2 regions of the Williamsia sp. Y844 genome follow, and region 1 is predicted to be linked to the other one. Evidence: riboswitches for the same ligand, from Rfam matches in the RefSeq annotation. Region 1 holds a riboswitch; the other holds the start of a gene.
What was found. A riboswitch is a leader RNA that binds a small molecule or an ion and turns the genes downstream of it on or off. The one in region 1 is predicted to bind cobalamin.

Region 1 (16,360 bases):
AGGAACTTTCGTCAGATGAATGAGCTGGTCGCCGGTCAGAACGCTCCGGCCGGTGAACATGCGCTGAGGTTTTCGGTCGCGGCGACGGGGTTCGAAGTCGACGTTGTCGGCCTCGTCGTCGACGACCGTCTGCATGTGCTCGGCTCCGATGACGTTGTCTTCTACAACCAGCCGGCGACGAGCGGTGTCACGCTGGCCGACGGCCAGTTGTCCATCGATCTCGACGCAGTGCGTCCTGGTGCCCGAGTGCTGTGCGCGGTTGGCTTCGATGACGTGCCCACCGAATCAGCGATGACCGGGATACGTGCGGAACTGACCGGTCGCGCGCAGTCGCCGGGGTTTGCGCTCACATTGCGCCCGACACTCGGCGAAACCGCGCTGCTGTGCTTTGAGCTGTATCAGCGGGTCGGTCAGTGGAAAGTGCGCGCGCTCGGTCAGGGCTACGAAGGTGGTCTGGCTCAACTGATGTCGAGCCACGGCGTCGACGTCGACGATGACGGCTCCGCGACCGACATTGCTTCGATGCCTCAAACTCCTGCCGCCCAACCAGTTTCGCCGGTCACCTCGGAAGACCTTCCGTCGGAGATGGTGCGGCTCGGATCCGACCATGGCGCTGCAATCGCCCGCGCCCACGTCATCTTCGAGGACGCGGCCCGCTCGGCGGCGGGTTTTGTTCAGTCCGAGGGCTTTGCGATCGAACGTCTCGATCGGGAACTCGCCGATGCGATGGCCGATCCGTCGCAGCGTAATTCCCCCGCGACGGCCCTCCTTCGGGACGCCGCGCAAAAACGATGCGATGAGCTGGTGGCAGCCGCGCAGGACCGGTTCGATTCCGATTCCCGGGTTCTGATGGCTGAACTCGCCGCCATCGATCCCCAGTTGCCGCCGGCGATGGCGTCGTGGCAGTCCTCTGCGTGGTCACAGACCGACGGGCATACCGGCAGTGGGTTGCGGTTGGGAGAACTCGCAGCGCCCGAACGGGGTGAACTGCGACTCCCGTTCTGTATTCCGACGCCGATCCCGCGGCCCCTCTGGGTGCTCGAGAACGGTCAATCGGTGGTCTCGGTGGTGACGTCCCTGACTTTGCGACTGGTGACCGCCGCAAGAATGCTCACCTCGGCGTCGCACGACGGCGTCACCATCGACGTCCTCGACCTCACCGGGAAGTTCGCGGCGCTGACCGCACTGCTCGCACCGGTGATGTTGGCGCCACCGGTCACCACACCGGACGCGGTGGCCCCGCGTCTGGATGTGCTCGAGTCGGCCATCGATCTGAACTTGATGGCCATGCAAGCGGGAACCGATGTGGGGAGCGGTCATGACGAGTTCGGCGTTCGGGTGGTGATCGTCGCAGACCTGCCGTTCGGCTGGGAGCCGAGCGATCTCGCCCGACTCCTGCGCATCGTCGATCGGGGAACCCGTCTGGGTTGGGCGTTCGTTTTCGCCGGGTCACTCGACGAACACGAGAGCGATCCACTGGTGGCCGCGATCGCCGACAACACCCTGGTGCTCCCGGTGACCGACGACGCGCGTGCGCACGACCCCTGGGTCGGCCTGGAGTGGACTCTCGAGGCCGAACAGCTCGATCCGCAATCGGAGGTCGCCCAACAGATCGTCGAGAGTCTTCGCAGCGGACAGTCGCGGTCGAATACCGGGCCACCGAGCTGACCGGACCGACCCGGGCCGACTGCTATCGCCAGCGCTCGGCTTCCTTGGCCAGTGCCACCAGTTCAGCGCCCAGCTCCGTCAACTCGTCGCGGCCGGCATCCTCGGCGACAGCGGTCGCGATGTCTTCGGCCGCACACCGCAGTCGGAAGAGACGCTCGATCAGATCTTCGGCCTCTCCGGCGCTCAGAACAACCGAATCCGCAGGGATGGAACTTCCTGCGACCAAGTTTCGTTGTTCGTATGCGCGTTGACGACAGGATTGCTTGCAGTACTTGCGTCGGCGGCCGACCTCGGACTCGACGATCTCGCGTCCGCACCATGCGCAATTGTTGCGTGCGGTGCCGCGTCGCGACGCTGTGGCCTGGGGTTCCATAAGCAGTGAGGTTACTCCGCGCCGACGTCGGCACCGGGGGCAGCCACCCACCAAAATTCCGTCCGCGGCGCGATCGCGGAGGATTTAGCAGGACATCCGCACACACGCGTAAGATGGATAAGTAATCCAACGAAGGGATAGTAGTTATGGCAGATCGAGTTCTACGCGGCAGCCGCCTCGGAGCGGTGAGCTACGAGACCGATCGCGATCATGACCTCGCGCCGCGGCGCATGGTGAAGTACCGCACCGACAACGGCGAGATCTTCGATATTCCGTTTTCCGACGAAGCCGAGGTCCCGTCGACTTGGCCGTGCAAGAACGGTATGGAAGGCACGATTCTCGAAGGTACGGTCACCGAAGAGAAGAAGGTCAAGCCGCCGCGCACCCACTGGGACATGCTTCTCGAGCGTCGCAGCGAAGAAGAGCTCGAGGTGCTCCTGACCGAGCGTCTCGACCTCCTCAAGGCGCGCCGTCGGGGCACCAGCAGCTAGAGGTCTGACAGATCGGCTCAACGCAAACGAGCCACTTATACAAAGACGAGCCACATATTTGTGGCTCGTCTTCGTATAGGTGGCTCGTTTGTCGTAGGTGCTACTTCTTACGCAGCTTGTCGAGGCGATGGGTCAGGCCCCAACGCGGCACCTTGAATGCGGCTTCGCGGACGATGCTGCCGCTCATCTTCGACTCCCCCAGCTCACGTTCGGTGAACGTGATGGGTACCTCGGCCACATCGAAACCGGCTCGCACCGTGCGCCAGCCGAGGTCGACCTGGAAGCAATAGCCGTGCGATTCGATGGCGCCCAGATCCAGTGTCTCGAGTACGTGACGTCGGTATGCGCGGTAGCCACCGGTGATGTCTTTGATCGTCACACCGAGCGCGATCCGCGAATAGATATTGCCGCCGCGGGACAGGATCTCCCGGCGTCGCGGCCAGTTCACGACGGTGCCACCGGGGACATAGCGTGAGCCGATGACCAGATCGGCGCCGGCGTTGACCCGGTCGAGCAGGCGATGCAGCTCCTCGGGAGCGTGACTGCCGTCGGCGTCCATCTCGACCAGGACCGCGTAGTCGCGGGCCAGACCCCATTTGAAGCCGTCGATATAGGCGGCACCCAGACCGTTCTTCACGGAGCGGTGCATCACATGGATTCGTCCGTCACCGTCGGCTGCTGCCAGTTCGTCGGCGAGATCGCCGGTACCGTCCGGGCTGCTGTCGTCCACGATGAGAATGTGCACCGACGGCTGGGTCGCCTGGACCCGCTTGACGATCAGCGGCAGATTCTCGATCTCGTTGAAGGTCGGAATGATCACCAGGGTTCCCGCCCCGTCCGTCCCCACGACCGGACCGGTTGTGCGTGAGTTGTCCTCAGGCCCCGTCACCATGCTCCTCCTTTGACCATCCCCGTAACCTAATGCCTTGTACCACCAGGACCAAAAAACCGCAGACCGTCAAGAGTACGGCCAGACGCTCGGGCCACGGTCCGATCTTGGTGGCCACGGTCTCGTCGGTGTGCAGCGGAATCGACTCCACCAACATCGCCGGCTCGAAGAATCCGCTGCGTGCGGTGGTGTGCCCGTCGGGCGCGATGATGGCGCTGACGCCGCTCGTGGCCGCGACGACCACTGCACGTCCGTGTTCGACCGCTCGCAGCTGTGACATTGCCAGCTGTTGATAGGTCATCTGCGTGCGCCCGAAGGTGGCGTTGTTGGTGGGTACCGACAGGAACTCCGCACCCGACTGGACAGCTTTGCGCGCTGACCGGTCGAAGGCGATTTCCCAACACGTCGATACACCCACCCTCACGGTTTCACCGCTGTTGGTTTCGACATCGACAACACCAGGGCCGGTGCCCGGTTTGAAGTTGCCCGCAGACTCGGCGTACGACGAGAAATGCGTGAAAAAGCTTCGCCAGGGCAGATATTCGCCGAAGGGCTGGATGATCTGCTTGTCGTAACGGCCTTGGATCTGACGACCGTCCGATGCCTGGCGACCATCCCACACCAGCACGGTGTTCGTGGGCCTGCCATCGGGATTTCGAACGAGTGTTCCGACCAGGATCGGGGCATCGACCGCGACGGATGCCATCGTGATCAGTTCGGCGGCGTCCTCGTTGGTCGTGGGATCGATGTCGGATGCGTTCTCCGGCCAGATCACGATGTCCGGCTGCGGTTGTTCACCAGCCCGCACCGCAGCGGCCAGAGCCATGGTTTCGCGCACGTGGTTGTCGAGCACGGCTCGGCGTTGCTCATTGAAATCAAGGCCAAGGCGCGGCACATTGCCCTGAATAGCGGCGACGGTGATCTGGTTGTCGGAACTGTTGCGTGAATCCACGGAGGGCCACAGGAACGCCGCCACGATCGGGGTGATCAGCGTCATGATCAGCGCCGGAACCAGCCGATTCCACTGCCGCGGCGCGGTGGCGGTCCACATCAACACCGCTGCCAAGCCGGCACCACTCAACGCCACGGAGAAGGACACCAGCGGCGCCCCGCCAAGCGAGGCCAGGGACACCATCGGACCACCGAGCTGTCCGAATGCGGCACGGCCCCATGGGAAACCGCCGAAGGGAAATGACGAGCGGGCCCATTCGACGGTGACCCATGCCAACGCGAACCACAGCGGCCAGGCAGGCAACCGGAGCAGGCGGACGGCGAGGACCCCGAACAACCCGGTGTACAGCGACATCACCACTGCCAACGCCACCCACGGCAACGGGCCGACGTAGACGCCTATCCACGGCAGCAACGGGAGGAAGAAGCCGAGCCCGTACGCGAAGCCGTGCAAGAAGCCGTCACGGAATCGGGTGACGTCCTTGAGGGACAGGGCCAGCACCATCAGTGACGCAATGCCCAGAAACCAGAGATTGCGAGGCGGGAAGGCCGCCCACATCAACAGACCACCGATCGCGGCGGTAACCGTCCGTAGGACCAACGGCGCGCGGACAAAAGCGCCGAGCCGGGCCGAGAGCGCCGACCCGCGTGATTCAACCGTGCCAGGGGTCACCGGGCGGCCCTGTCGTAAATCGCTCGTCCGGCGCGGACGGTGCGCACACAGTCCGGGAGTTTGCGTCCGGGTCGCAGATCGGGCAGCGCCGGTACGCGTGATCGTGGGTCGGTGGACCACCGCGCCACCTGGGGGTCGGCCGACCCCGCCACGACCAGTTCTTCGACCTCCCACACCGCGTAGTCGGCAGGCGCGCCCGGAACCAGCGTCCCGGCGACACCGTCGCGGTGACCGCCGGCCCGCCAGGCGCCGCGGGTCGAGGCGGCAAAGGCGGCGCGCGCCGAGATCGCGCTGGTCGGGTTGTTGTGATTGGAGGCGGCGGCGATGGCAGCCCACGGGCGCATCGATGTCACTGGTGCATCCGAGCTGAAGGACAGGCCAACACCCGCTTTGGCGAGTTGCGCGAAGTTGTTGAGCGATCGGCCACGTTCGGCACCGAGACGCTGTTCGTAGAGCTGGCCGGGGCCACCCCACAGGGCATCGAACAGCGGTTGCATGCTGGCGATCATGCCGCCCGCAGCCAGGATGGTGGCGTGGTCCGAGGTGACCATCTCAGCGTGTTCGATGCGGTGGCCCAGGCGCGCCAGCGCCGGACCGCCGAACTCGGCGGCAACATCGGCAACCGCCTGAACCAGCACGTCCATCGCCGCGTCCCCGATCACATGGAATCCCGACTGGATGCCGGCCTCGGTGCAGGCACGCAGATGGGTGGTCACGGTCTGCGCGTCGAGATAGCCGACGCCACACGTGTCGGCGTCGACGTAGGGCTCGCGAAGGAGCGCCGTGTGAGAACCGATCGCGCCGTCTATGAACAGGTCGCCGCCGAGCGCATGGGCGCGGGTCGACTCGATCAACGCCAATGCTTCTGCGGTATCGGATACCGCAGCGCCCCAGTAACGGCGGATCTCGACATCGTGTGCGAGATCGGCCAGCGAGAGGAAGTCGTCGAGTCCGCTGATGTCGGGTCCACCGTTTTCGTGGACGGCGACAATCCCGTTCGCGGCGGCATCGTCGAGCGCTGCCTGCTGGGCGCGATTGCGTCCGGTGGTACTCAGCAGCGCGCGGGCCGCACCGCGCACCCGATGGTGGGCGTCAGCGGTCAGCGGACCCTGCGGGTCGTACCCGAAGGCGCCGGTCAGCCCATCGGCGCGGATGCGCAAAGCGGTTGATGCGACTGCGGAATGTTCGTCGATCCGGGCCAGATACACCGGACGATCTCCGACTACGGCATCGATGTCCGCTGTCGAGGGATGTCCGTCCGGCCATGTCGACTCGTCCCAGCCCAACCCCCAGATGAGGTCGGTGTCGGTGTGTTCGGCGTTGTACCGGCGCAACCTAGCGAGGCAGTCTTCACGGCTGACCGCATCGCTGAGGTCGAGTCCGCGCAGGGCGAGCCCCGTCGACGTGAGGTGAACATGAGAATCGACGAACGCGGGTGCAACAAGTGCCCCGTCGAGGTCGATGACTTCAGCATTGGGGTGCAGTACACGTCCGACCGGATCCGAACCGACCCAGACGACCACGCCGTTTTCGATCGCAATAGCAGTTGCATCGGGGGCCACCGGCGAATAAATGTGCCCGCCGATCAGCAGTTGACTCTCCACGACCGTCCAGTCTGCCTGCCGGACGGTGGCGGGCTGTTGTCAGGGTTACCGACAGGGGTACAAGGATCAGAGGTCGGGGTGCGACTTGGGCAGTTGACGACGGGTCGGGTCGTGGTCGGCCGGGCCGTAGGTGGTGTCGACAACCTGTCCGTCGACAACGGTGACACCGGCCATCCCGCGGCCATATCGCGCGTAGCCCTCCATCGCGCCGACGACCTTGCGGGTACCGACAGCGATGACCAGTGGGCGCAGGACCATTCGAACAGGCTTGAGCAGCAACAGGATACCGATGACGGTCGTGACCAGACCGGGCACGACCATCGCGATGGTCGCACCGGCCAGCAGTGCGGTGTCAGCGACCGGTGCTGCCGATCCGGCAGGACCGGCAGGCGCTCCCGCAGCAGCGTTCTGTCCGGCGGCGCGGAGATTGGCGAGGACCTTGGCACCTTGGCGGCGGAGCAGCCAGAAGCCGAGGACCATCGTGGCGATCACCAGCAGGACCGCCCACGCGAAACCGATCGCAAAACAAAGCCCCACGAAGGCGGCTATTTCTATCGCCACGTAGGTGAGAAAGAGTGCGAGCTTCATGAGATCAACCATCCTGGTCATCGGCAGTGCGTACACAGGGTCAACGATCAGGCCGCCCGATTTTCTCCCGATCCCCCGAATTCAATCGCACCAGGCGCGATGGCTTCGAACTCGGGTCGTCTCAGGCCCCCTCGATGTCGCCTTCGGTCTCGAGAAACACCCGCCGCAGTTCATCGAGCATCTGCGGTGGAGGTGCCGACCACATCTCGCGCTGCGCCGCCTCCAGGAGACGTTCGGCGATGCCGTGCAGCGCCCAGGGGTTGGACTTGTTCATGAACTCCTGGTTGGCCTCGTCGAGCACGTACGACTCGGTCAGCTGCTCGTACATCCAGTCGGCCATCACGTTGGTGGTGGCGTCGTAGCCGAATAGGTAGTCAACCGTGGCGGCCATCTCGAATGCGCCCTTGTAGCCATGGCGCTGCATCGCGGCGATCCAACGCGGGTTGACCACGCGGGCCCGGAAGACCCGCGTGGTCTCTTCCGACAGGGTGCGCGTGCGAACGTTGTCCGGGCTGGTGCTGTCGCCGATGTAGGCCTCGGGATCCTTGCCGGTCAATGCCCGGACCGTGGCGATCATGCCACCGTGGTACTGGAAGTAGTCGTCGGAATCGGCGATGTCGTGTTCGCGGGTGTCGGTGTTCTTGGCGGCGACTGCAATGCGCCGGTATGCCGATCGCATGTCGTCGACCGCGGCCACACCTTCACGTCCGCGGCCATACGCGTAACCACCCCAGGCGGTGTACACCTCGGCCAGATCGGCATCGCTGCGCCAGTCCTTGGAGTCGATCAGTTGGAGCAGGCCTGCGCCGTAGGTTCCGGGCTTCGACCCGAAAATACGACTGGTGGCGCGGTCGACGTCGCCGTGGTCGGCAACGTCGGAACGCGCATGGGCGGCAACGTAGTTCGACTCGTCGGGTTCGTCGAGTGCGGCGATCATCCGAACGGCATCGTCGAGGATCGTGATCACATGTGGGAAGGCGTCCCGGAAGAATCCGGAGATGCGCACCGTGACATCGATACGGGGACGGCCGAGTTCGGCGAGGCTGATCAGGTCCAGTTTTGTCACCCGGCGCGACGCCTCATCCCAGATCGGCATCACCCCGAGGAGTGCGAGAACCTCGGCGATGTCGTCGCCGGACGTGCGCATCGCGCTGGTCCCCCACACGGACAAGCCCACGGACTTCGGATACTCGCCGTGGTCCGAGAGATAGCGCGCCAGAAGCGAATCCGCCATCGCGCGGCCGGTCTCCCAGGCAAGTTTCGACGGTACAGCCTTCGGGTCGACCGAATAGAAGTTGCGGCCGGTCGGCAATACGTTGATCAGTCCACGTAGTGGTGATCCGCTCGGCCCGGCAGGGATGAATCCACCACCGAGCGCGTGGAGAATCCGTGGGACCTCCTGGTCGGTTTGGCGGAGCCGAGGGACGATCTCGGAGCCTGCGAAGTCGAGGATCTTGCGAACATCGGCCGGGTGACCTTCGGCGACAGTGGCGATGGTCGCGGCGTCCCAGTTGCCCTTGGCGCAACCCGCCACCAATTCCCGGGCGATCGCTTCGATGCTGTCGGTGGCGTTGCGGCCTGCGGTTCCGTCTTCGGTGAGCCCCAATGCTTCTCGAAGTCCGGGAAGGCTCTGCGTTCCGCCCCACAATTGCCGGGCGCGCAACATTGCCAGCACCAGATCGACCTCGACATCACCGGCCGGTGGCTGTCCGAGGATGTGGAGTCCGTCGCGGATCTGAACGTCTTTGATCTCGCACAGCCAACCGTCGACGTGCAACAGCATGTCGTCGAAGACGTCTTCCTCGGGACGCTCCGACAACCCGAGATCATGATCCATCTTCGCGGCCTGCAAGAAGGTCCAGATCTGCTGGCGGATCGCCGGGAGTTTGTTCGGGTCGAGCGCGGAAATGTTGGCGTGCTCGTCGAGCAGTTGCTCCAAACGCGAGATGTCGCCGTAACTTTCGGCCCGTGCCATCGGCGGGATCAGGTGATCGACCAGCGTGGCGTGCGCCCGGCGCTTCGCCTGGGTGCCTTCGCCCGGATCGTTCACCAGGAACGGATAGATCATCGGCAGATCCCCGATGGCGGCATCGGTGCCACACGAGGCCGACATTCCCAGTGTCTTGCCCGGCAGCCATTCGAGGTTGCCGTGCTTGCCGACATGGACGACGGCGTCGGCGGCAAAGTGATCGTGCGACGACAACCAGCGATAACACGCCAGATAGTGATGACTCGGCGGCAGATCCGGGTCGTGATAGATCGCAACCGGGTTCTCACCGAAGCCGCGTGGTGGTTGGACCATCAGCACGATGTTCCCGAATTGCATTGCCGCGATCACGATATCGCCGTCCGGATTGACCGAGCGGTCGACGAACAGTTCGCCGGGGGCCGGCCCCCAGTGTTCGATCATCGTCGTCCGGAGGTCTTCGGGCAGCGTGCCGAACCAGTCGCGGTAGTCCGCCGCTGACAGCCGGATCGGGTTGGCTGCCAACGCTTCTTCGGTGAGCCAGTCGGGATCTTGTCCACCGGCGGCGATCAGCGTGTGGATCAGTGTGTCCGAATCGTTCTCGGCCAGACCGGGAACCGAGCCGTCGCCGGATTCCGGTCCGATGTCGTAGCCCGCGTCCCGCATGGCCTCGAGCAATCGGAGCAGGCTCTGTGGGGTGTCGAGCCCCACTGCGTTCCCGATCCGGGCATGTTTGGTCGGGTATGCAGACAACATCACGGCAACCCGGCGATCAGCCGGTGCGATGTACCGAAGTCGCCCGTGGCGCACAGCGATTCCGGCGACTCGTGCACACCGTTCGGAATCCGGGCGGTACCAGGGCAGGCCGTCTTCACCGATCTCCTTGAACGAGAACGGAACCGTGATGATCCGTCCGTCGAACTCGGGTACCGCAACCTGCGTGGCGACGTCCAATGGGGACATGCCATCGTCGTTCGCCGCCCATCCGGCACGGGACGATGTCAGACACAGTCCCTGCAGGATCGGGATGTCCAGACGGGCGAGTTGTTCGATGTTCCAGTTCTCGTCGTCGCCACCGGCCGACGCGGTGGCAGGCGTCGTTCCCCCGGCGGCAAGCACCGTGACCACCAGCGCATCGGCTACCGCAAGCTGTTCGAGCAGGTCATCGGGCGCGGTCCGCAGCGACGCGCAGAAGATCGGCAGTGCCCGGCCGCCCTTGTCCTCGATCGCGTCGCAGAGTGCGTTGATGTAAGCGGTGTTGCCTGCCAGATGCTGGGCTCGGTAGTAGAGAACCGCGATCGTCGGTCCGGTGGTCTCGACCTGGGATTTGCGGTCCAGAATCCCCCACTGCGCGGTGGTTGCCGGAGCACTGAAACCGTGGCCGGTGAGCAGCAGGGTGTCCGACAAAAACGCGTGGAGGTTTGCGAGATTGTCCGGTCCGCCCTGGGCCAGGTAGTTGTGTGCGTCGGCGGCGACCCCGGGAGCGACCGTCGACATCGACATCAGATCGGGATCGGGCAGCTGTTCACCGGAGAGCACCACGGTCGGCAATCCGGCGGCGATCACCGCGTCCAGGCCCTGTTCCCACATCCGGCGGCCACCGAGAATCCGCACAACCACCAGGTCGGCCCCGTTCAGGAGTCGAGGTAGGTCTTCATCGACGAGAAGGCGTGACGGGTTCGCGAGGCGATAGTCGGCGCCGCTGGCCTTGGCCGTCAGCAGATCCGTGTCCGATGTGGACAGCAGCAAGATCACGAGGACCTCCTTGCCGGGAATGCGCGCCCGGCGGTTGGGGTGTAGCAGCGGAGCAACAAGGGTCTGACTTGGGGTTTCCCCATTACAGTGGCGCGACCGTGCCGGATTCTCACCGGCTTCCTCGTTGCGGAATTGCATCAGCATATAAGACCGGCAATTCCAAGTGATCCGACGGCGATGAGTCGGGCAACTGACCGCCACCGAGCGGTGGAAAGTTGATCGGCGCCAGTACCGTGGAACGCATGAGTCGACCATCCGATCGTTGCCCCGGTGTGTTCTCGGCGCATCCGGCGGCAGATGGCCATCTGGCTCGGATCCGGCTGCCCGGCGGTCTGATCACCCCGATCCAGATGCAATCCCTGGTAGGGGTGGCGGATGACTTCGGCGACGGTCATCTCGAATTGACCTCGCGCGGCAACGTCCAACTGCGTGGGATCACCGACGTGGACGGTGCCGGCGAACGCATACTCGAGGCCGGCCTGATCCCGTCTCCCAGTCACGAGCGGGTCCGCAACCTGCAGCTTTCAGCATTGACGGGGCGGCGCGGAGGGCTGATCGATGCGCGGCCGATCCTGGACGACTTCGACATCCGCCTGCAGTCCGACCCGGTGCTGGCGAGTCTCCCGGCCCGGATCCTGTTCGGCGTCGACGACGGGCGTGGCGACATCCTCGCCCAGGGTCCCGACATCGGTGTGCTGGCGATCGATGATCGAGCGTTTGACGTGCTCATCGGCGGAAAGCCGACCGGACGTCGGGTCTCGGCAGATGATGCCGCGGCCCTCATGATCGACCTGGCGTATGCGTTTCTGGCTGACCGGTCCGACGAATGGCGCGTGCAGGATGTTGCCGATCGGACCACCATCGACAACATCTTGGCGACACTGCAGACAACTGGTGAATACCCGAGGTCAGAGCCTATTTCGGAACCACGGGTGGGTTGGTTGACGCAGGATCACGACGACCTGGTGGCACTCGGTTCGGTGGTCGCGCATGGACGGGTCCCGGCGCGAGTCGGCGAGTTCCTGGCTGCCATCGAACGCGACATCTACCTGACGCCGCAAAAAGAGATCCTGATCGTTGACCTGTCAGAAGGCATGGCCGACACCGTACTTCGGGTGATGGCACCGATGGGCCTGATCTTCGACGAGAGTTCACCATGGACCAAGGTCACCGACTGCACCGGATCACCCGGCTGCGACAAATCGCATGCCGATGTCCGTCGGGATTTGGAACTGCACCTGACGTCAGATGACGTCGCGGTCGACGACCGTGAGCACTGGGTCGGCTGCGAACGCGGGTGCGGTTCGCCTCAAGAGAACCATCTTCGGGTCGAAGCCACAGCGACGGGGTACAAGCGTCGCCGACTCTGATCGGCATCTATGGTGGCGAGCACTATGTACACCTACATTCGAGACGGCGCCGAGATCTACCGGCAGTCATTCGCGACAATTCGTGCCGAATCCGACCTCACCATGTTCGACGATGACCTGTCGCAGGTGGTTGTCCGGATGATCCATGCCTGCGGTCAGGTCGATCTGACCGCCGACGTGCGAGCCAGTGCAGGTCTGGTGACCGCGGCCCGCACGGCGATGGAAGCCGGAGCGCCGATCCTCTGCGATGCGAACATGGTCGCGTCCGGCGTGACCCGCAAGCGGTTGCCCGCAGACAACGATGTGCTCTGTCTACTCGGCGACAGTCGGGTCCCGGACTTGGCTGCGGAACTGGAGACCACAAGAACCGCTGCTGCGGTGGACCTTTGGCGACCGATGCTCGAGGGATCCGTGGTTGCGATCGGCAACGCGCCAACCGCGCTCTTTGCGCTCCTGGAGCTGATCGATGCAGGCGGACCACGGCCGGCTGCGGTCATCGGCGCGCCGGTTGGATTCATCGGCGCTGCGGAATCCTGTGCAGCGCTTGCCGATCGAAACGATCTCGAGTACTTGACGGTACTCGGCCGTCGCGGCGGGTCGGCGATCACCGCCGCCGCTCTCAACGCACTTGCCTCGAAGGTGGAATGACGATGACCAGCAGTGGAAAATTGTGGGGCGTGGGCTTGGGGCCCGGTGACAGCGAACTGGTCACCGTGAAGGCCGCCCGCGTCATCGGCGAGGCTGATGTGATCGCGTATCACTGTGCCCGCCATGGTCGTTCGATCGCCCGGTCGGTTGCCCAGCCGTACCTTCGGGAAGGTCAGCTCGAGGAACGGCTGATGTACCCGGTCACCACCGAGACCACCGATCACCCCGGTGGCTACCGCGGCGCGCTCGACGACTTCTATGCCGATGCCGCGGAAGTCCTCGCCGCGCATCTGCGTGCGGGACGTTCGGTGGCGTTGCTGGCCGAAGGTGACCCACTTTTCTACAGCTCGTACATGCATATGCACAAGAGGCTGACCGAGCGTTTCGACACCGAGATCATCCCGGGTGTCACGTCTGTGAGCGCTTCGGCAGCCGCCACCGGTATGCCATTGGTCGAAGCCGAGGAGACCCTGACCGTGCTGCCGGGCACGCTTCCCAAGGCAGAACTCGTCCGTCGACTGCGTGACAGCGATGCGGTGGCGATCATGAAACTCGGCCGGACATTCCCGGAAGTAGTTGCAGCGCTGCGCGAATCCGGTGTCATCGACCGGGCGTGGTATGTCGAACGCGCCTCGACGGGTGCGCAGAAGGTCATGCCCGTGGTCGACGTCGACGCTTCGACGGTGCCGTACTTTTCGATGGTCGTCATCCCCGGTGAGCTCAACAACGCGCAACCATCTGCACCTGTTGCCGGCGTAGCCGGTGAGGTTGTTGTCGTCGGCTTGGGACCTGGCGCCGACCGGTGGACCACCCCGGAAGTGCGTGCCGAGCTGGCGAAGGCGACCGATCTGGTGGGCTACAAGACCTATCTCGACAGGGTGACTCCCCGACCCGGACAACGTATGCATGCCAGTGACAACCGTGTGGAGTCCGAACGGGCCTGCATGGCACTGGATCTGGCAAAGAATGGCGCCCGGGTGGTAGTGGTGTCCTCGGGCGATCCTGGCGTGTTTGCGATGGCGGCAGCAGTCGTCGAAGAAGCAGCGGACCCGCAATGGCGCGACGTTCCCGTGCGGGTGGTGCCCGGAGTGACCGCGGCCAACGCCGTCGCAAGCCTTGCGGGCGCTCCGCTCGGACATGACTATGCGGTGATCTCCTTGTCCGACCGCCTCAAAAGCTGGGATGTGATCACGGCGCGGGTGCGGGCTGCACTGGCCGCGGATCTGGTGCTCGCGATTTACAACCCCGGATCGGTCAGCAGGAATTGGCAAGTTGCGGAACTCAAGGACATCGTTCTGGAATCCAAGGACCCGTCAACGCCGATCATCCTGGGACGCGACGTGGGTGGCCCTGAGCAGTCGATGGTGATCACTACCGTCGGGGAGTTCGATCCTGCCGTGGTCGACATGCGGACGCTGCTGATCATCGGTTCGTCGACCACAACGGTCGTCGACCGAGTCGGAGGCCCGGTGGCGTTCACCAATCGCCGCTACGAGAGCAGCTGACGCACCCAGACTGCGGCGGCGGAAGCCGTTTCGACGGTTTCGCCGCCGGGTGGGGTAGGTCGCCGAACCATGACGACTGGCAGTGAGAGTTGCCGCGCTGCTTCAAGTTTCGCCTGAACCAGCGGGCCACCACTGTTCTTCGTGACGACCACGTCGATGCGATGTTCACGCATCAGGGCAAGTTCGCCGTCGACGGTGTACGGCCCGCGGCTACGGATGATCTGATGCTGCGCTGGTATCGCTCGCTCGGGTGGGTCGACGAGGCGGATCAGAAACCAGGCGTCGTCGATGTCGGCGAAGGCGTCTACATCCTGGCGACCGGTGGTGAGGAAGACTCGGGGACTTCCCTGTTCGCCCGCCAACTCCGCCACGGTCCTGGCGGCTCCGGCGATGTCGGGTACGTCGATCCAGCGATCCCCCGGTTGCGAAAGCCATTCGGGGCGTCGCAAGGTCAGCATCGGTATATCGACTTCTGTTGTTGCGGTAACGGCGTTGGCTGAGATCTGACGGGCAAACGGGTGTGTCGCGTCGACCACTGCCGTGCAGTTGTTGTCCCTCAGCCACACTGTCATACCGTCGACGCCGCCGAACCCGCCGATGCGGACGCCGCCGACCGGTAGCGCCGGATTCTTGACCCTACCCGCGAGCGAGGTGACAACCCGCACTCCTTCGCCGACGAGTTCCTTTGCGAGAGCGCGGGCTTCTGCGGTCCCGCCGAGGACGAGGACTGTGCCCTCGCTCATGACGAATGAGGGTCGTTGCGCAGCTTGGTCATCCGGGCTGACGAGTAGAGATAGCTGTCCGGGAACTCATCCGCGACCAGGACGCGTCCGACAAAGATGACCGCGGTGCGCTGAATATCGTTCATTTCCAGCTGGTTCGGGAGCTCTGCCAACGTGCACCGAACGATCTGCTGGTTGTCGCGGCTGGCGAAGGCGACCACGGCAGTGGGACAATCGCTTCCGTAGTGCGGTGTCAGGGCGTCGGCTATCTGTTGGGCTCGATGGGCGGCCAGGTGGATCGCCATCGTGACACCTGTGCGGGCGAGTTCTTCGAGTTTTTCGCCTTCGGGCATGTCGGTTGACAGCGTGGATACTCGGGTGATCAGCAGCGACTGACCGACGCCGGGCACCGTGAGTTCTTGTCCCAATGCTGCGGCGGCCGCGGTGAAGGCAGGAACGCCCGGGACGATTTCGTAAGAGATTCCTTGCGGCTGCAGCAATCTGATCTGTTCTGCCACCGCCGAATACAGTCCGGGGTCGCCTGAATGGAGTCGAGCCACATCATGCCCGGCATGGGTCGCGGTCACGATGTGGTCGATGATCTGCGGAAGAGGCATCTTCGCTGTGTTGATCAAAGTGGCCCCGGGTGGACAATGTTCGAGCATCTCCGCGGGAACCAGCGACCCGGCGTACAGGCAGGTGTTGCACTGCGAGAGCAACTTTGCGCCGCGGAGGGTGATCAGGTCGGCGGCGCCGGGTCCGGCTCCGATGAAGTACACCGTCATAAGTTGGTCCTCGGTTTGTCGGCGATCCACTGTGTCACTGGGAGCGTTGGTCGCCAGGTTGTCATTGATCCGAGTGGCTCGGCGTGGTCGATCTGGAATCGACGGAGGCTACCACCCACTGCGGCATGCCATTTCACCAAGACTGCCTCAGATTCGAGTGTAACCGCGTTGGCCACTATCCGTCCGCCGTCGAGCAAGGCATCCCAGCACTCCTCCACCATCCCCGGGACCGTCACGCCTCCCCCGATGAAGATCGCGTCGGGATCAGGTGCGTGGGTCAACTGCTCGGGCGCAGCGCCGTGGACCGTCAGTCCTGCGCTCACGCCGAGCTCGGCTGCGTTGTGCACGATGCGTCCACGACGTACGTCGTTG
Region 2 (16,360 bases), on a different contig from region 1:
GAGCGATGGTTGCGGATAATCGCCGGGGGCGCACTGGTCGGAAACGCGCAGTCGGAGACCGGAAACAGATCGTTCTTGGAAAGTGCGACCACGGTTACCAAGGTGGACGACGGTTGGCGGTTGACCGGTAAGAAGTTCTACTCCACCGGGAGCCTGTTCGCCGACTGGATTCACACCTCGGCCAAGGTCGATTCTGTCCAAAGCGCAAATGTATTGGTGTCCACCAGTGCATCCGGCGTGGAGAGGATCGATGACTGGGACGGGTTCGGGCAACGTCTGACCGGCAGTGGGACCACGATATTCGAGGACGTGCTCATCCCGGACCAGGATGTCGAGCCCTATCCCACCGGCCACTTCACAGGAACGTACCTGCTGGCGTTCTTTCAGCTCATCCACCTGGCAACCCTTGCCGGAATCAGCAAAGCGGCAGTCGACGACATCGCACGATTCGTCAACCAGCGTGGGCGCAATCTGATGAATCCGGCTTACCCTGACCCCCAACAGGATCCACAAATCCAGCAGGTCGTCGGCAAGGCGGCCGGCGCCTCTTTCGCAGCGACTGCGACCACACTGGCCGTCTCAGACGCAGTCGGCGTCATTGCCGAAGCCGTTGCGGCACAGCAGGCAACACCCGAGCTCTTCGATGCAGCCGACCTGGCGGCATTCTCGGCCCAGACCGCTGTCATCGAGTTGGTGCTCGGCTTGACCAGTGAGGTATTCGAGGTCGGTGGGGCTTCGGCGGTGACCGAGCGATTCCGGCTCGATCGACACTGGCGCAATGCCCGGACACTGGCATCCCACAATCCGGCCATCTACCGCCAGACCATCGTTGGTGACCACGTGCTGAACGGCACGTCCCCGAGTTCGTCGATGACCAAGTCGTGGGAGGCAGTCCAGGATCATGCGGTCGCCGTCACCGCCGGCGCACCAGGTGCAACCGATGAGTGAACGCAGGCTCATCCTGGGCGCAGTTGTCATGAACAACGGATCACATGCGCTACACGGCCTGTGGCGTCTACCGGAGGCCGAAAAACAGCGAGAATTCGAGCGTCTGGACCACTGGATCGACTTCGCCCAGTCCCTGGAACGCGGACACTTCGATTTCCTCTTCTTTGCGGACATCATCGGCGCCTACGACGTTTATGGCGGCAGTTGGGAGGCATCGGTCAGGCACGGTACGCAGTTCCCGACCGGCGATCCGCTCATCCTGACAACCGCATTGGCCTCGCATACAACCAATCTCGGCTTCGTTGTCACCAGCTCGGTGTTCTACCAGAAGCCGTACGCGTTCGCCCGACAGCTGTCCACGCTCGACCATCTCAGTGATGGGCGAATCGCGTGGAACGTCGTCACCTCGGTGATCGAGAACGGTGCACGCAATGCCGGCCTCGACGGGCTGCCTGCGCATGACGATCGTTACGTCTGGGCCGAGGAGTTCCTCGACGTCACGTTGAAGCTCTGGGAGCGTAGTTGGGACGACGGTGCGCTCGTCAGGGATGTCGAGAGCGGTGTATTCGTCGACACCGACAAGATCCACGAGATCGGTCATGAGGGTAAGCAGTTCTCAGTTCAGGGTCCCCACCACGTGCCGCCTTCCCCTCAACGCACACCGGTCTTGCTCCAAGCGGGCGGGTCACCGGTCGGCCGGGACTTCGCTGCCGCGAATGCCGAATTGACCTTTGTCACCGCATCGTCGCCCGAAGCTGCCGCAGAACTGGTCGCGGACCTTCGTGCCCGGGCCAAGGCCGCGGGCCGGGCGCCAGAGGACCTGAAGTTCTTTGCCGGACTCTCGATCGTTGTCGGCAGAACCGAGGACGAGGCTCGGCGCAAAGACGCGCGCTACCAGGAGTCGATCGACGACGAGGCGATGCTGGCGCAAATCAGCGGGCACCTGCATGTCGACTTCGCCTCGGTCGACTTGGACAAGCCGCTCGCGGACCTCTCCACCGACGGCATGCAAGGATTCCTCAAAGGCCTCAAAGAGTCAGTGCCAGAAGAGCAACGCGGACAGCTCACCTTCAGGGACCTTTTGCTCGGCAACAATCTCCTCAAGCGGATCGTCGGTGACCCGATACAGGTTGCCGACGAGATCGGGCGGTGGTACGACGTGGGTATCGACGGCATCGGACTCCTTGAGTTGGTCCGCCCGAACACCTTCGACGATTTCATCGAATTCGTTGTCCCCGTACTGCAAGACCGCGGACTGGTTCAGCGTGAATACGCCCCCGGGACCCTGCGGGAGAAACTTTTCGAGCGGGGACCGTTCCTGCCGGAAAGCCACCGCGCTCATCACCTTCCCATTACCGACAGCAGGAGCACCCAATGACCAACCGCCTCTTCTTCAATGCGTTTGTCATGAACACGACCAGCCACATCCACCACGGACAGTGGCGCAGGCCGGATGCGCAGCAAAGCAATTTCAACGACGTCGAAACCTGGATCGATCTCGCCAAGACCCTGGAAGCAGCCAAGTTCGACTCGATCTTTTTCGCTGATGTCTCAGGCCTGTACGGCGATTCCGAGGCCGACTATTCGGTGTACCTGCGCGAGGGCCTGCAGATTCCCAGCAACGATCCAACCGTGCTGGTCGCGGCACTGGCGACGCACACCAAGAACCTCGGACTCGCAGTGACGTCCAATGTGTTCCAACAGCATCCGACCAACTTTGCCCGCCAGCTCGCCACGCTGGACCACGTCAGCAAGGGGCGGATTGCCTGGAACATCGTGACCGGCACCCAGGACAACGGCTATCGCAACTTCGGATACGAGTCCCTGGAAGACCACGGCGAGCGTTACCGCTGGGCCGACGAATATGTCGACGTCGTCTACAAGCTCTGGGAGGGATCGTGGGATGACGATGCGCTGCTCGGCGACAAGGCCGGGAGTCTGCATGCGGATCCGTCCAAGGTGCACAAGATCTTTCATTCCGGTGAGCGCTACCGGGTCGAAGGACCATTCCTCCCCTCCCCCTCGCCGCAGCGCACCCCCGTCCTCTTCCAGGCCGGATCATCGGGCCCCGGCCGCGCCTTCGCGGCACGAAATGCCGAAGCAGTTTTCCTGGTGGCTCCGACGCCCGAGGTCGCGCGCCAACAGATCGAAGAGACCCGGGCATTGGCGGTGTCATTCGGTAGGAACCCCGATGACATCACCTTCCACCAAGGTCTCAGTTTTGTCGTCGGCGACACCGAGCACGAAGCGAACGAGAAGTTCGAGTACTACCAGCAGTTCGCGAGCTCCGACGGCTACGCCGCACACATGGCCATCGTCGACCCGGACGGGCGTGTCTACCCCGCCGACACGCCCCTGAGCGAAATCCAGACCAATACCATGCAAGGGTTCCTGGATTACGCGCGTCAGCACATCGTCGACCGAGAGCCCACCGTGGGGGACATGTCGCTCCAGCGACTGAAGGACACCGTCGTGGTGGGCACGCCGGAGCAGATCGCAGACGCACTGGAACTCTGGCAGGCGGCCGGTGTCGACGGCATCAACGTCATAAACTGGGTGATACCAGGGACTTTCGAGGAGTTCGCAGACAAGGTGTTGCCGGTGTTACGCGAGCGCGGCCTTGCCCAGAGTGATTACGCCGAGGGAACTCTGCGTAAGAAGCTCTTCGGAGCCGACCGTTTGAGCGATCGACACCCCGCCGCCGCCTACCGCGGAGCGTTCATCGACGGCCCAACCAACTGGGCGGAAGCTCACGAAAACTCACTCGCTCGCACGGTTGACGCGTGAGCGCGACCCCCGTCTTTCGACCGCGATCTGTTCTTGGATCAGCCGTATGAGCAGTTCAGACCTGGGACAGCCGCATCGAACCGGTGTCGAGGTAGCGCTGATGGAACGCGAAGGCCTCACCCAGTAGGTGGGGCGTCTGTCCCGCACCGGGCATAGCCTCGGCGCGCGACAGATAGTCGTGCAGCAACGGGCGGAACTCGGGGTGCGCGCAGTTGTCGATGATCAGTCGTGCCCGACGTCGCGGCGACAGGCCGCGCAGATCTGCCAAACCCTGCTCGGTGACAATCACCTGGGTGTCATGTTCGGTGTGGTCGATGTGCGGGACCATCGGGACGATTGCGGAGATGGCACCACCGCGAGCCGTCGACGGGCTCAGGAACATGGATACGTAGCCGTTGCGGGTGAAGTCGCCCGACCCGCCGATGCCGTTCATGATCTTCGTGCCCATGATGTGCGTCGAGTTCACGTTGCCGTAGATGTCGGCTTCGAGCATGCCGTTCATCGCAATGATGCCGAGACGACGGATCACCTCGGGATGGTTGCTGATCTCTTGCGAACGCAAGGTGATGCGAGTCCGATAGAAGTCGACGTTCGAGGTCAGCTCTTCCATGCCGGCTTCACTCAGGACCAGGGCCGTCGACGACGCATGGGCGACGGTTCCGTCCTTGATCAGACGCAGCATGCCGTCCTGAAGGACCTCGGAGTAACAGTTCAGACCTTTGTACGGCCCCCGGTCCAAGCCACCGAGCACTGCGTTGGCAACGTTTCCGATACCGGCCTGCAGCGGGAGGAGTGTGTCGGCAGGCAAGCGACCTGCGCGCACCTCGTAGTCGAGAAAATCCAGGACGTGGTCGGCGATGGCCTCACTGACGGCGTCGGGCGCGGTCACGGGGCTGGCACTGTCGCGGCAGTTGGTCTCGACGACCGCAACGACCTTGGACGGATCAACCCGGAATGTTGTCTGGCCGATGCGGTCCTCGACATGGGTGATCTCGAGGGGCTTGCGATTCGGCGGCAGCGCGGTGCCGTAATAGACGTCGTGCATGCCTTCCATCGCCTCGGGCACCCAGGAGTTGACCTCGAGGATGATCTTGTCTGCGACGTCGAGCCAGGTCTTGTTGTTGCCGATCGAGGCGGCGGGGATCAGTTCACCCGACTCGGTGATGCCTGCGATCTCGACGATGGCCACATCCACATTGCCGTAGTAGCCCTCCCACACCTGCTGCGCGACGTGCGAGAGGTGGATGTCGACGTAGTCCATGCGGCCATCGTTGATTCGTCCACGAGCCGTCACCTCCGCCTGGTACGGCATCCGCAGAGCGATTCCGTCGATTTCGCAGAGAACCTTCTCGGCCTCGGAGGACACGGAGGCGCCGGTCAGGAGGTTGATCGTGAATGTCGATCCTTGCCCGCGAGTGTGCTCGATGCGCGCCGCCAGGGCGGGGATGGTGACCTTGGGTGTGCCGGCACTGCCAAAACCACTGATGGCGACAGTCTCACCCGGATGAATGAACTTCACGGCGTCAGCCGCGGACATCACTTTCGGAGCAAACGCAGTGCTTCGAATTCGACCGGAGGTCGTGGGCTCCCCTGATGTGGTCACGGCAACAGAATAGGCACCACACTTCACGACGATCTGCCCAGATTCCTGCGACAGGACCAATGCGGCGTGATATAAGAAACCGGCCATCTGCGATTGGAAATCTGCTCCAACTACCTGCGTTCGCTCCAGTTGCAACCACAGCGAACGCGAACAAGTCGAGCGGATATTGGATGCGGGGACACCCCCAACACCGCCGCCGAATGTGCCCGTGGTCACACGCTGGATGACTTTCCGGTTCGAACCGAGCAGCTTGGGGAACCCCACCAATCAATGGACACCTGAACCCGGGGTTCAACGTGTGAGCATCCTATCGATGCCATGGAGGGAGTGAGCATGACTGACGACAGCAGAGCTGAGCAAGCCCGCAAGGGCCTTTTCGACTCGGTCAAAGGCAAGGCAAAGGAAGTGGCCGGCGCTGTGACCGGCAACGATTCGCTGACAGCGGAGGGGCAGCTCGAGCAAACTCAGGCCCAGAAGCGCAAAGAAGCAAACGCCGAGGAGGCCCTGGCCAAAGCGGAAGCCGAGAAGGCTCAGCACGAAGCCGCCGAGGCCCGGGCTGAAAGCGCGCAGGAACGGGCCGAGGTGCAAGCCGAGACCGCGACGACCGAGCGGGTTGCCGAGACGGTGAAGCAGGCCCAGAAGGGTGCGGCCGCGCAGCAGGAGCAGCACAAGCTCACGGTCGAACAGACACAGGCCGAGCTCGAAGCCAAGGCCAAACAACAGCAAGCGCGAGCGCAGGAGCGGGTCGAGGTCGCCGAGACCGCAAATGATGTTGTCGATGCAGTCGACGAACACAAGGAATCGGTGGCGGAGGCCGACCGCGCCCGGGCGGAGGCCGAACGGTTGCGACGTCAGGCAGACGGCCTCACCGATCAAGCCGATCTTCCGTAGAGCGACCACACACAAGTTGAGGAGAGTGCAGATGAACATCACCGAAATACCGTTGGTTGTGCTACGTACGCAGTACCGGATCGCCCGAATCCCGTTGCAGCTCATCGAGGATAGAGTCGTGTCGCGACTGGATTCGGAGGCGGCCGCCCGGCTTCTGTTCGAACGCTCGTTGGGTGTTCTCGACTCGACCGTCGGGAATCTTCTGGGGGATCCATTGATCGAAAAACGCGGATCCGCGCTCACCAAACGGAGCGAAGCCCTCGGTCGCGCAGCGCAATTGGAGGCCGAAGCCGAGCGCAAGCGTCAGCAGGCCGCCGCTACATTGAAGGCCAAGGCCGACAACGCCGTCGAAGACCGGAAGGTGGCACGCGAAACCACGCAGGCAGAGATCAATGAGGCGGCACGGCAGGCGGAAGAAGACAAACGAACCGCCGCTGAGAAAGCTCGGCAACGGACCGCTGAGGCCGAGCGACAGGCCGACGAACTCGCTGCCAAGCGCAAACAAGAGGCCGAAGCCGCCAAGCGGGATGAGCAGGCCAAGATCAATGCGGCTGAACTGAAAGCGACCGCTGACGCTGCAGCAAAAGCAAAGGAAGCAGCAGCCAAGCGGGACGCCGCGGCAACCAAACGCGACCAGGCCGATCACATCGAGAAACTCGCCGACGCCGAAAAAGACAAGCGCAAGGCTGACCGCGCGGACAACAAAAACTGACCGCACAGCGACTTTCGGTCAATCGGGTTGCGGCTGCACGAACAGCGCGTCAGCCACCGCACACACCACGCCGCCGTGGGAGAGGGTTCCGGTGACGAACGTCTTCCGGCCTTCGATTCTGTCTATCGCCGCGTCCACGCGCAGTTCCTGGTGGACCGGTGTGGCACTGCGATAGTCAACCTTCAAATACGCAGTACGCGAACCGAATAGTCCTTTGCGGCCGACGAACATGCCGAGGAGGTCATCGAAGAGCATCGTGACCACACCGCCATGCACGGCACCTCCCCCACCCATGTGCGCGTAGCTGAACGTGACGGATCCGAGGAGCGTCGTGTCCGACGTATCGTGTGCGCGGTACAGGACAAACACCGGATGCCCGATCCCCCGCATTGCGAGCTCCCGGGCGGGCCGATCGTCTTCTGGACGAACCTCGAAGTCCTTCAACCACGCAGTCACATCTTCAAGCGCGGCGGCCGCTGCCAGTGCCACCTCTGCCGACGGCGCGACCACACAAAGCGTTTGCTGCAGTTCGCGAAATGCGTCCATCAACTCCACGAATGGGCTCAACTCAGCGGACGGCGCGCCGATCACCCGCCCATTCTCGATACCTGTCATCTCCGACTATGTTCCTTCGTTGAGCACGGCAAAACCATTGAAACCGCAGACACCTCGACGGTCGGACGATCCGTCGCCGGGCAGTATTGAAAACCCCTGTCCGAGTGAATGATTATTCCATTGACAATAACTGAACAACCTCCGCACGTCGCCGGGCGCCGGGCTCATCGCGCGACAACCGACCTCGAGCGGTCGGAGAGACAGGTCGGGGCGATCGCAGCGACATGCGGGTGAGAGGACAGACTCATGAAGTCTGTTCCTCGCGATAGAGCACCAGGTGCTCGTGGTACAACACACCATCGCGAACATCCCCGGTCGCGGTGAATCCGGTGTCGTCGCGATAGTCCAGATGTGCGCCGATCACGGTAAACGTACCCGTGTAAGCGCTGGGAGTGTTGCCTCGCGCCTCGTCGTAGCGCCCGTTCGGTAACAATTCCTGACGTATGTATCCGTCTGCCGTAACCCACATTCCGACGACGTCGAGGTCTGACGTCGATGTGCTGCTCATGCCACTCCCATCCGTGAATCCATATCTTTCTCGTTCCCTCCCACCTGCCGACATCCGGTTGAGGTGGTTCGAGAATATGGCGAATCCTGCAATTGAGCGTGGGTGCATTGCACCCACGCTCAATTGCGAATCCGGACTCAGTTGGGTTCGATCAACCCGGCGCGGGGATGCTCGCCGATTGCGGCCGATACGTGACCTCGGGGTATCCGATGACAGGGTCGATGGAGACGGACGCCCGGACCTGATACACCTTTTCCACCAGCTCGGCGGTGATCACCTCGGCGGGGGTGCCGACGGCCACAACCCGCCCGTGATCGAGGACCATCACCCGATCGCAGAACATCGCCGCCAGATTGAGATCGTGCAACGCGATGTAGCTGGTGAGCGGGAGTTCGGCCACCAAGGCCAGGATGTCGAGCTGATGCCGGATGTCGAGGTGGTTGGTCGGCTCGTCCAGCAACAATTCGTCCGGCTCCTGGGCGAGAGCCCGCGCAATCTGAGCGCGCTGACGTTCACCGCCGGAAAGGCTGTGCCACAGTCGATTCGCCTTCGACGTCATCGCGGTGCGCTTGAGCGCCAACTCGACGGCCACATCATCTGCGGACTCATCACCACCGAACACTCCACGGTGCGGAATGCGGCCGAGCCGCACGATGTCGAGGACAGTGATGTCGACCTCGGTATCGGAGTGCTGATCCACCGTTGCCACCCGGCGGGCGATCTGACGTCGCCGCAGGTTCCTGATCTCGATGTCGTCGAGGAGAACGCGGCCCACATCCGGATGCGCGACGCCGCTGAGCACCCGCAGCAGTGACGACTTTCCGGAGCCGTTCGGGCCGAGCAAACCGATGGTCTCACCCTTCACGGGGTCGATGGACACTCCATCGAGCACCAACTGCCCGCCTCGGCTCCATTCAATGTTTTTGGCAGACAGGGTCATTGGCTCGACCTCATCCGGACGAGGATGAGCGCGAACGCCGGAACACCGATCAGGGCCGTTACGACACCGACCGGAACTTCCTGGGGCGCAAAAACAGTGCGGGCCAGCGTATCAACCCACACCATGAAGATCGCGCCGACCACCGCAGCGGTGGGCAGCAGCCGACTGTGCCGGGGGCCGACGAGGAACCGGGCGGCGTGCGGTAATACGAGACCGACGAAACCGATCGCCCCGGCGGCACTCACCAGGGTTGCGGTGACAAGTGCCGTGATGCCGAGCAGCAGCACCCGGACCCAGCGCACCGAGATGCCGAGGGACGCAGCAGCTGTGTTACCGAAGGTGAAGGCATCCAGCGCTGCCGACTGCGTCAGGCATACCAGGAGGCCGATCAGGGTGACCGTGCCACACAGCATGACATTGGTCCAGTCGGCACCGGACAGCGAACCGAGGAGCCAGAACAGCACACCGCGGGTTTGCTCGGCGTCGGCCGAGGAGATCACGATGAATGACGTCAAGGCCGAAAACAGTTGTGTACAGGCCACTCCGGCCAGCACCACCCGGGACATTCCGCCGCCGGCGCCGAGGGCCAGCAGCATCACAAGGGCGAAGGAGAGAACCGCCCCGAGGAACGCGCCCACCGACAGCGACACCGCTCCGGCGCCCAGTCCGAGAACAACGATCACCACTGCGCCCGTGGACGCCCCGGACGAGATGCCGAGGACAAACGGGTCGGCGAGCGGATTGCGCAGCAAAGACTGCATGATCGTCCCGCACAGCGCCAGGCCGGCACCGCAGACGGCCGCGAGCAGTGTGCGCGGGAGGCGAAGCTCCCACACGATGCCGTCCTTGATCCTGCTCACCCCCGAATTGCCGAGACCGAGGTGATCGAGCACCACCGCGTATACGTCGCCTACGGACAGGTTGGCGGGTCCGATGGTGATGACGATGGCGATGGACACGGCCAGCACCACGAGACCGACCAACAGGAGGATCCCGAGCACCGGTCGGGAATCGGTCCGTGCCGGTCGGACTTCGCGGTGGGTGCTGACCGCGGTCAGCGCGACAGTCCCCACTGCTCGAGCGCGGCCGCGGTCTTCTCCGCACCGTCGATGGTGCGGATCGACGGGTTCAGATCGGCACCGTTGAGCACAATGTACCGCTTGTCGCGAACGGCGGTGAGCCGCTGGGTAACCGGGTTCGATTCGAGGAATGCGATCTTGCTGTCGAGGGCGTCGCCGTCGATGCTGCGCCGGCTGAGGTCGGCGAGCACGAGGGCGGTGGGGTCCCGGTCGAGGATGCTCTCCCAGCTGACCTGAGGCCATTCGTTGGTGGTGTCGGCGAATATGTTCTCGGCGCCAACAGAATTGGTGATGATGCCCGACGAACCGCAGCATCCGGCCATATAGGGAGTCTTGGTGTCGGCGAACCAGTACGCCAACGACACACCCGCGGCGTCCACCGATCCCGTTGCCGCCTCGAACCGTTGCTGCAGTTCGGCGATAAACGCCTCACCGCGGTCACGGACGTCGAAAATGGCTGCGAGGTCCCGGATCTCCTTGTAGACGGTGTCGACGCGCAGGGGGTCGGTGCGGGCACCGTCGGCATTCACGCTCGCGTCGGTCTTGCCGTCGCAGTCTGTGGGCGAGAGGTAGTTGGGCACACCGAGCTTGTCGAACTGGTCGCGGTCGGCGACGCCACCTTGTCCGAGTGTGCCACCGAAAGATGCTGAGACGAAGTCGGGTTCGGTGTCGAGGACCACCTCGAAGGACGGATTGTTGTCCGCCAGGCGCGGCACGCGGGAGTTGTCGTCGGCAAGGTTCTCACGAACAGGATCGGTCCAGGTGGCGGTGCCGACCATCCGATCTGCGAGCCCGAGCGAGAGCAGGATCTCGGTGGACCCCTGGTTCAGCGACACCGCGCGCTGCGGCGGTGCGTCGATGGTGACGGTATGACCGCAGTTCTCGATGGTCAGCGGAAAGGCGGACCCGTCTGAAATCGTCTCCGACACCGGTTCATCCATCGTCGACGAACATGCCGAGAGGAGCAGGGCCGAGGTGATCATAAGGGCGGTGGCACCAATGTGCCGCCAAGATGTGCGCATGAAGCGGTACTCCTACATCAGGGCCCAGTCGCGGAGCCGAGGAACTTCTAGACCGATCGGTGAGTAACCGGACTCCGACCCCATTCGAGGTCGTTACCGTTGCGCGTCAGTCCCGGATTCACACCGGGTTCCCTCGCTGATCGTGGCCGCATGGACGGCCTCGGCAACCATATACGGCAGTGACATGCCGGCCGTCAGGCACCTCCGCCGCGGGCCTGTCCACTCCTCGATCGGGCGGCCGTATCTCAGCTCGATCAATGGAAAGTGATGACAATTGGGAACACTTGTCTCCGAACCGGTTCGAAGCCTTCCGCATCGTCGGAGTCCACCGGGTCACCTGGTGGGGGCGTGCACAACCATGACCGGGCAGAAAGCGGTGTGGAGAATGGCCTGACTGACCGAGCCGAGGAGCAGTCCGCGAAACCCGCCGCGGCCGCGGCTTCCCACCACGATGAGTTGAGCGTCACGGGCTGTGTCGACGAGGTACGGCGCGGGGGCCTGGGCCGCGATGCGCGTTTCGACCGCAACGTCGGGATGGTCCTCGCGGTGGCCGGCCATCAGTACGCCGAGGCGCTCGGCGGCTTCATCGTGGACCTGCTGACTGACCTCGGGGTGTCCGTCGTTCCCGCCACTGGAGAATCCTGGATCGGCATGCACCACGATCAGCGAGGTGTTCAGTTCGTCGGCTTGGATGAAGGCGTGGGTCAATGCTGCTTGCGAGTTGGGAGAGCCGTCGACGCCTGCCACCACCGGGCCGGCTGTGGGAGGTCGACGGGGGACCACGACGACGGGGCAGTCGGCGTGGGCGGAGACGTCGGTGCTGACAGACCCGAGCAGCAGGCCGGTGACTCCGCCCATCCCCCGACTGCCGACCACCACCATGTGCGCTGAGCTGGAGATCTCGCGTAATACGAGCGCGGGTTTACCGTCGAACACCTGTCCCCCGACTGCGACGTCGGGATTGGCTGCTTTGACCGTACCGACAGCGATGTCCACGATGCGCTGGGCGTCGTCGTGGAGGGTGTCGATGATGTCTTGGGTCATCACCACGCCCGGCGCGTAGCCCGCCACGATGGTTCCGACCGCCGTGACGACCCGCAACGTCCGACCTTCACGTTCAGCGGCGGCAACAGCCCACGTCAGCGCGTTTTGCCCGTGCTCAGAGCCATCGACTGCCACTACTATTGGCGCGTTCACCGTAGCCATTGCCTGTCCCCTTTGCAGCTGAGATCGTCCAACATGTCCAGTCACTCCACGATCGCCGATCTGGTCGCCGGTTGCAGGCGAACCGCAAACCAAACATCGAAACGTGTCCAGCTCGCTCTGAGCCGATACGAGCGTTGTCCAACCGCTGGTCGACCAGCGGTCTCGAACAAGGACTGCCGCGCGCACGTGTCATGCCACTGATCCAGTGCGACGACGGGCCGATATCCGTTCTGCGCGTGGAGAAAACAGATGTCCGGTTCCTCCAGTAGCCTCGGACTCACCAGCTCATCAAGGGAGACAACACGTGATGTTTGCTCGCACTACGACCGGGACGATCTCGGGATTCATCGCGGGCGCCCTGCTCGTCAACACTGTCCCGCACACGGTCAAAGGAATAACCGGCCAGAGGTTTCCCACCCCGTTCGCGAAACCGCCGGGAGTCGGGCTGTCCTCCCCCATCGAGAATGTCGGATGGGGCGCGATCAACTTCGCTGTCGGCAGCGCGTTGCTGCGCCGGCGTCCCAGAACTGCCCGGGATGAGACCGCCGTAGTCGCAGGCGGAGTTGCGATGGCTTTCTTTCTTGCGCACTACTTCGGTGGCCTCAACCTCGGCAATGAAGAACCAGCCGACAGCATTGCGGTGTAGCCACCTCAAATGAGGCGATCGGACGCAGGCGCCGATCTACAGCGGCTCCCCCACCTAGGGTGGGGCGATGGACGGTCAAAACCCCCGGCCCATCAGGTTCGCCCCTGCACGCGTGTGGCTACGCAGACAAACGACCGGGGTTCGCAGGCGTCTCGTGCTCGTGGCATCGGTGCTCGTCGCGTTCGCGCTGGCCGTCGGCGCGGCTGCGATGCTGCTCATCTTGCGCCAAACATTGCTGGAAGCCGCCGACCGGGCAACCGAAGCCAAGGCCCAAGAGGTGATAGCTGTCCTGCGCGGCAACACGGTGGATGATGTGGATCGCTCGTTGCCGGCGACTTCGGACGTGGTCGACCTGATCCAGATCGTCGACTCGAGCGGGCATGTACTGGCCACGAGCAAACCGGAGGATCCAGAATCTGCACTGCAGCCGTCTATTCCGCAACCGGGCGAGCAGAGATCATTCGGTGATGTCCGACTCGACGGCGGCAACACCGAGTACCGAGGCGTGGCTGTCGGCGTCTCGACCGCGCAAGGCGATTTCGGCGTGGAGGTCGCCGCGTCTGAAGGCCGCGCGAGGAAAGTCGTGGTCTTCGTCTTCGTTCTCCTGTGCGCGTTCTTCCCGTTTGTACTCGCGCTGGTGGTGTGGCTTGTGTATGTGTTGGTCGGCCGGACACTCAAGCCGGTCGAGAAGATCCGCCGCGAAGCCTCGCAAATCTCGACGACCGACCTCAGCGCTCGGATAACGGTCGACGAATCCGGAGACGAGATCGCCGCACTCGCCGACACGATGAATTCGATGATCGACCGCCTTGAAAACAGTTACTCGCGGCAGCTGCAGTTTGTGGGAGACGCCTCGCACGAGTTACGCAGCCCCCTGGTGACGTTGGTCGGCATCGTCGACCTGGCAATCAAGACCGGTGAGCCAATCGATGTTGCGACAGCGGATCAGATCCTCAAACCGGAGGTCACCCGCTTGCGCGATCTGGTCACCGACTTGTTATTCCTGGCCGGCGCTGACGAACAGGGTCTGCGACTGAAGAGCGTTGGCGTCGACCTCGATGAGGTGGTGGACGAAGGTGTCCGGCGAAGCGAACTGGCGCATGCCATCTCGATCCGGACAACCCTGGTGCCCGCGCGTGTGGCCGGTGACCCACAACGACTTTCGTCCATGCTTCGCAACGTCCTTGACAACGCCATTCGTTACGCGTCCACGCAGGTGGAGGTGCGGATGGTTGTCGATGAGCACCGGCGAACCGTGCGAGTCGAGATCTCCGACGATGGCCCCGGCATTCCAGATGAGCTAAGGGAACGGATCTTTGACCGGTTCGTGCGGCTCGACATGGACAGGGACCGCGGCGGCGGTACGGGCTTGGGCCTGGCGATCGTCCACGAAGTGGTGCGTGCTCACGGTGGACGCGTATACGTAACCGACCCGATGCTCGGAGGGGCAACAATCGTCATCGAACTCCCACTCGGCTCGCCACTCTAGCCACCATCGTCACGCAGACGGTATCCGACGCCTCGCACCGTTTCGATTGATGCACGACCGAACGGAAGGTCGATCCGTTTGCGGAGGTATCCGATATAGACCTCGATTATGTTCTCATCTCCGTGATAGTTGACGTCCCACACCGATCCCATGATCTGGGTCTTTGACACTGCGGTTCCCTTGTGGCGCAGCAGAAACTCCAGTACAGAAAATTCCTTGGGGGTGAGTTCGATCGTCGTAACCCCGCGTTGCACAACATGAGAGGCCGGGTCGACGGACAGGTCGCCTGCCGCGAGAACCGCGGGTCGTTCCGGCGACCCACGTCTGAGCAGCGCCCGCAACCGCGCATTGAGCACCACGAACGAAAACGGTTTGATCAAGTAGTCATCGGCGCCCAGATCGAACGCGTCAGCCTGGTCGTACTCACCATCTTTCGCGGTCAGCATGAGCACGGGGGTCCACACATCTTGTTCACGCAGAGCGCGAATCACCTGATATCCGTTCAATTTCGGCAACATGACGTCGAGGACAATCGCGGCGTATCCACGCGTCTGAGCCATGTGCAAACCGTCGAGACCGTTGTGCGCCACGTCCACAGCCCAACCATCAGCACGCAGACGACGCCGAATCGTCTCAGCGCCGTTGATGTCGTCCTCGACGACGAGCACTTTCATGCGGCCAACCGTACCCACCTCGCGCCGTACTCAGCGTTACTTCAGCACCCTCCGCCTAACGTCTGCCGCATGGACTCCATCAACGGCTTACCGCTCCACCCGCTGTTGGTGCATTTCGTGGTCGTTCTCCTTCCGCTGGCAGCGATCTGCGCGGCGCTCGGCGTGGTGTGGCCCGCCGCGCGACGAAAACTCGGGGTCATCACACCCGTGCTGGCCCTTGTCGCACTCGTCCTCGTACCGCTGACCACCAGCGCGGGCGAATCGCTCGAGCAAAAGGTCCCGCCGAATTCGCTGATTGAGAAGCACGCCGAACTGGGAGATCAAGCACTGATATGGGCGGCGCCCTTATTCGTGTTCGCTGTCATCTGGTGGGCGCTGCACCTCGATTGGACAGTGTCGCGGCTCGAGAGGTTGCAAGCACGCGCCCGCACCGGAATAACTCTGCTCGCCGGCTTCGCGTTGCTCATCTTCGCGATTGGTTCAATCGTGATGGTGTACCGGATCGGCGACAGTGGTGCACGGGCAGTGTGGCATGGGACGCGCTGATCCCTTATCGAGGGCGACGACGATCTGGGCCTCGTGACGGACGGAAGGAAGTCCCGCTGAACATTCATCACGGCCATGTCTGATCGCCGGATGGCCCGTCAAAGCCCGAGAATGCGAAAAAGTTGCACTTCCGGAGTTTGATTGGGTCCACATGTGGGCTCGAATGCCCGCGGCACACCATCGGAGGGCAAATCCCCGGTTTCGGCTCCAGCGCGTGACAAGGACACATCCAGATGCAGTGCACGGATGCGCGAGCCTCGTCAGGTCACGCGGTCGATCGAGTTGAGGAAACGAGTATCAATGTGGAAGGCGAAAGCAACGGATTCGCCTGGTCCCCTCTCGGGACTTGCCGGACTACTCGACAGCAGCTGACCATCGGCAACCTGATTCGCCCACTGCGCTCTCAGCGCGGTGGGCGAATCATGTTGCGACAAAATCTGATCGTGGTTATCTATCGACCACTTCGAGTAGCTGCATCATGCCGTGGTCCTCGTGGAACAGGATGTGGCAGTGCATGACGAACTGGCCGGTGAAGTCCTCGAAACGGTGCCGGATGGTCAGGCTACCGAACGGCGGGAGCATTGCTGTGTCCCGGTAGTGCTGCTGGTCGACAGGCTCGTCATTGATCGCAATAACTTGAAAATCGTTGACGTGTATGTGAATTGGGTGAGGTTCGTACGTCCGATTGATGAAG

Region 2: it holds a riboswitch for cobalamin, as region 1 does, so the genes downstream of both, AC1TQG_RS14340 (ABC transporter substrate-binding protein) here and cobN (cobaltochelatase subunit CobN) in region 1, are expected to answer to the same signal.

What each region holds. Positions count from the first base shown of each region.
Region 1 is NZ_JBXCJB010000003.1:547,346-563,705, reverse strand. It holds gene AC1TQG_RS19425 (TerD family protein) at 16-1,668, shown strand; gene AC1TQG_RS19420 (hypothetical protein) at 1,691-2,041, opposite strand; gene AC1TQG_RS19415 (RNA polymerase-binding protein RbpA) at 2,188-2,532, shown strand; gene AC1TQG_RS19410 (polyprenol monophosphomannose synthase) at 2,633-3,424, opposite strand; gene lnt (apolipoprotein N-acyltransferase) at 3,408-4,931, opposite strand; gene AC1TQG_RS19400 (amidohydrolase) at 5,042-6,649, opposite strand; gene AC1TQG_RS19395 (FxsA family protein) at 6,716-7,258, opposite strand; gene cobN (cobaltochelatase subunit CobN) at 7,359-10,958, opposite strand; adenosylcobalamin (AdoCbl) riboswitch at 11,011-11,086, opposite strand; gene cobG (precorrin-3B synthase) at 11,201-12,328, shown strand; gene AC1TQG_RS19380 (precorrin-8X methylmutase) at 12,353-12,976, shown strand; gene AC1TQG_RS19375 (precorrin-2 C(20)-methyltransferase) at 12,973-14,481, shown strand; gene AC1TQG_RS19370 (cobalt-precorrin-6A reductase) at 14,466-15,224, opposite strand; gene cobM (precorrin-4 C(11)-methyltransferase) at 15,221-15,988, opposite strand; gene cbiE (precorrin-6y C5,15-methyltransferase (decarboxylating) subunit CbiE) at 15,985-16,360, opposite strand, start outside.
Region 2 is NZ_JBXCJB010000002.1:431,904-448,263, reverse strand. It holds gene AC1TQG_RS14390 (acyl-CoA dehydrogenase family protein) at 1-948, shown strand, start outside; gene AC1TQG_RS14385 (LLM class flavin-dependent oxidoreductase) at 941-2,326, shown strand; gene AC1TQG_RS14380 (NtaA/DmoA family FMN-dependent monooxygenase) at 2,323-3,735, shown strand; gene AC1TQG_RS14375 (acetyl-CoA hydrolase/transferase family protein) at 3,791-5,338, opposite strand; gene AC1TQG_RS14370 (CsbD family protein) at 5,672-6,229, shown strand; gene AC1TQG_RS14365 (IF2 family translation initiation factor) at 6,261-6,941, shown strand; gene AC1TQG_RS14360 (hotdog domain-containing protein) at 6,960-7,556, opposite strand; gene AC1TQG_RS14355 (Atu4866 domain-containing protein) at 7,801-8,064, opposite strand; gene AC1TQG_RS14350 (ABC transporter ATP-binding protein) at 8,216-9,004, opposite strand; gene AC1TQG_RS14345 (FecCD family ABC transporter permease) at 9,001-10,005, opposite strand; gene AC1TQG_RS14340 (ABC transporter substrate-binding protein) at 10,059-11,024, opposite strand; cobalamin riboswitch at 11,147-11,292, opposite strand; gene AC1TQG_RS14335 (universal stress protein) at 11,439-12,311, opposite strand; gene AC1TQG_RS14330 (hypothetical protein) at 12,619-12,957, shown strand; gene AC1TQG_RS14325 (HAMP domain-containing sensor histidine kinase) at 13,025-14,446, shown strand; gene AC1TQG_RS14320 (response regulator transcription factor) at 14,443-15,120, opposite strand; gene AC1TQG_RS14315 (DUF2231 domain-containing protein) at 15,190-15,666, shown strand; gene AC1TQG_RS14310 (multicopper oxidase family protein) at 16,114-16,360, opposite strand, start outside.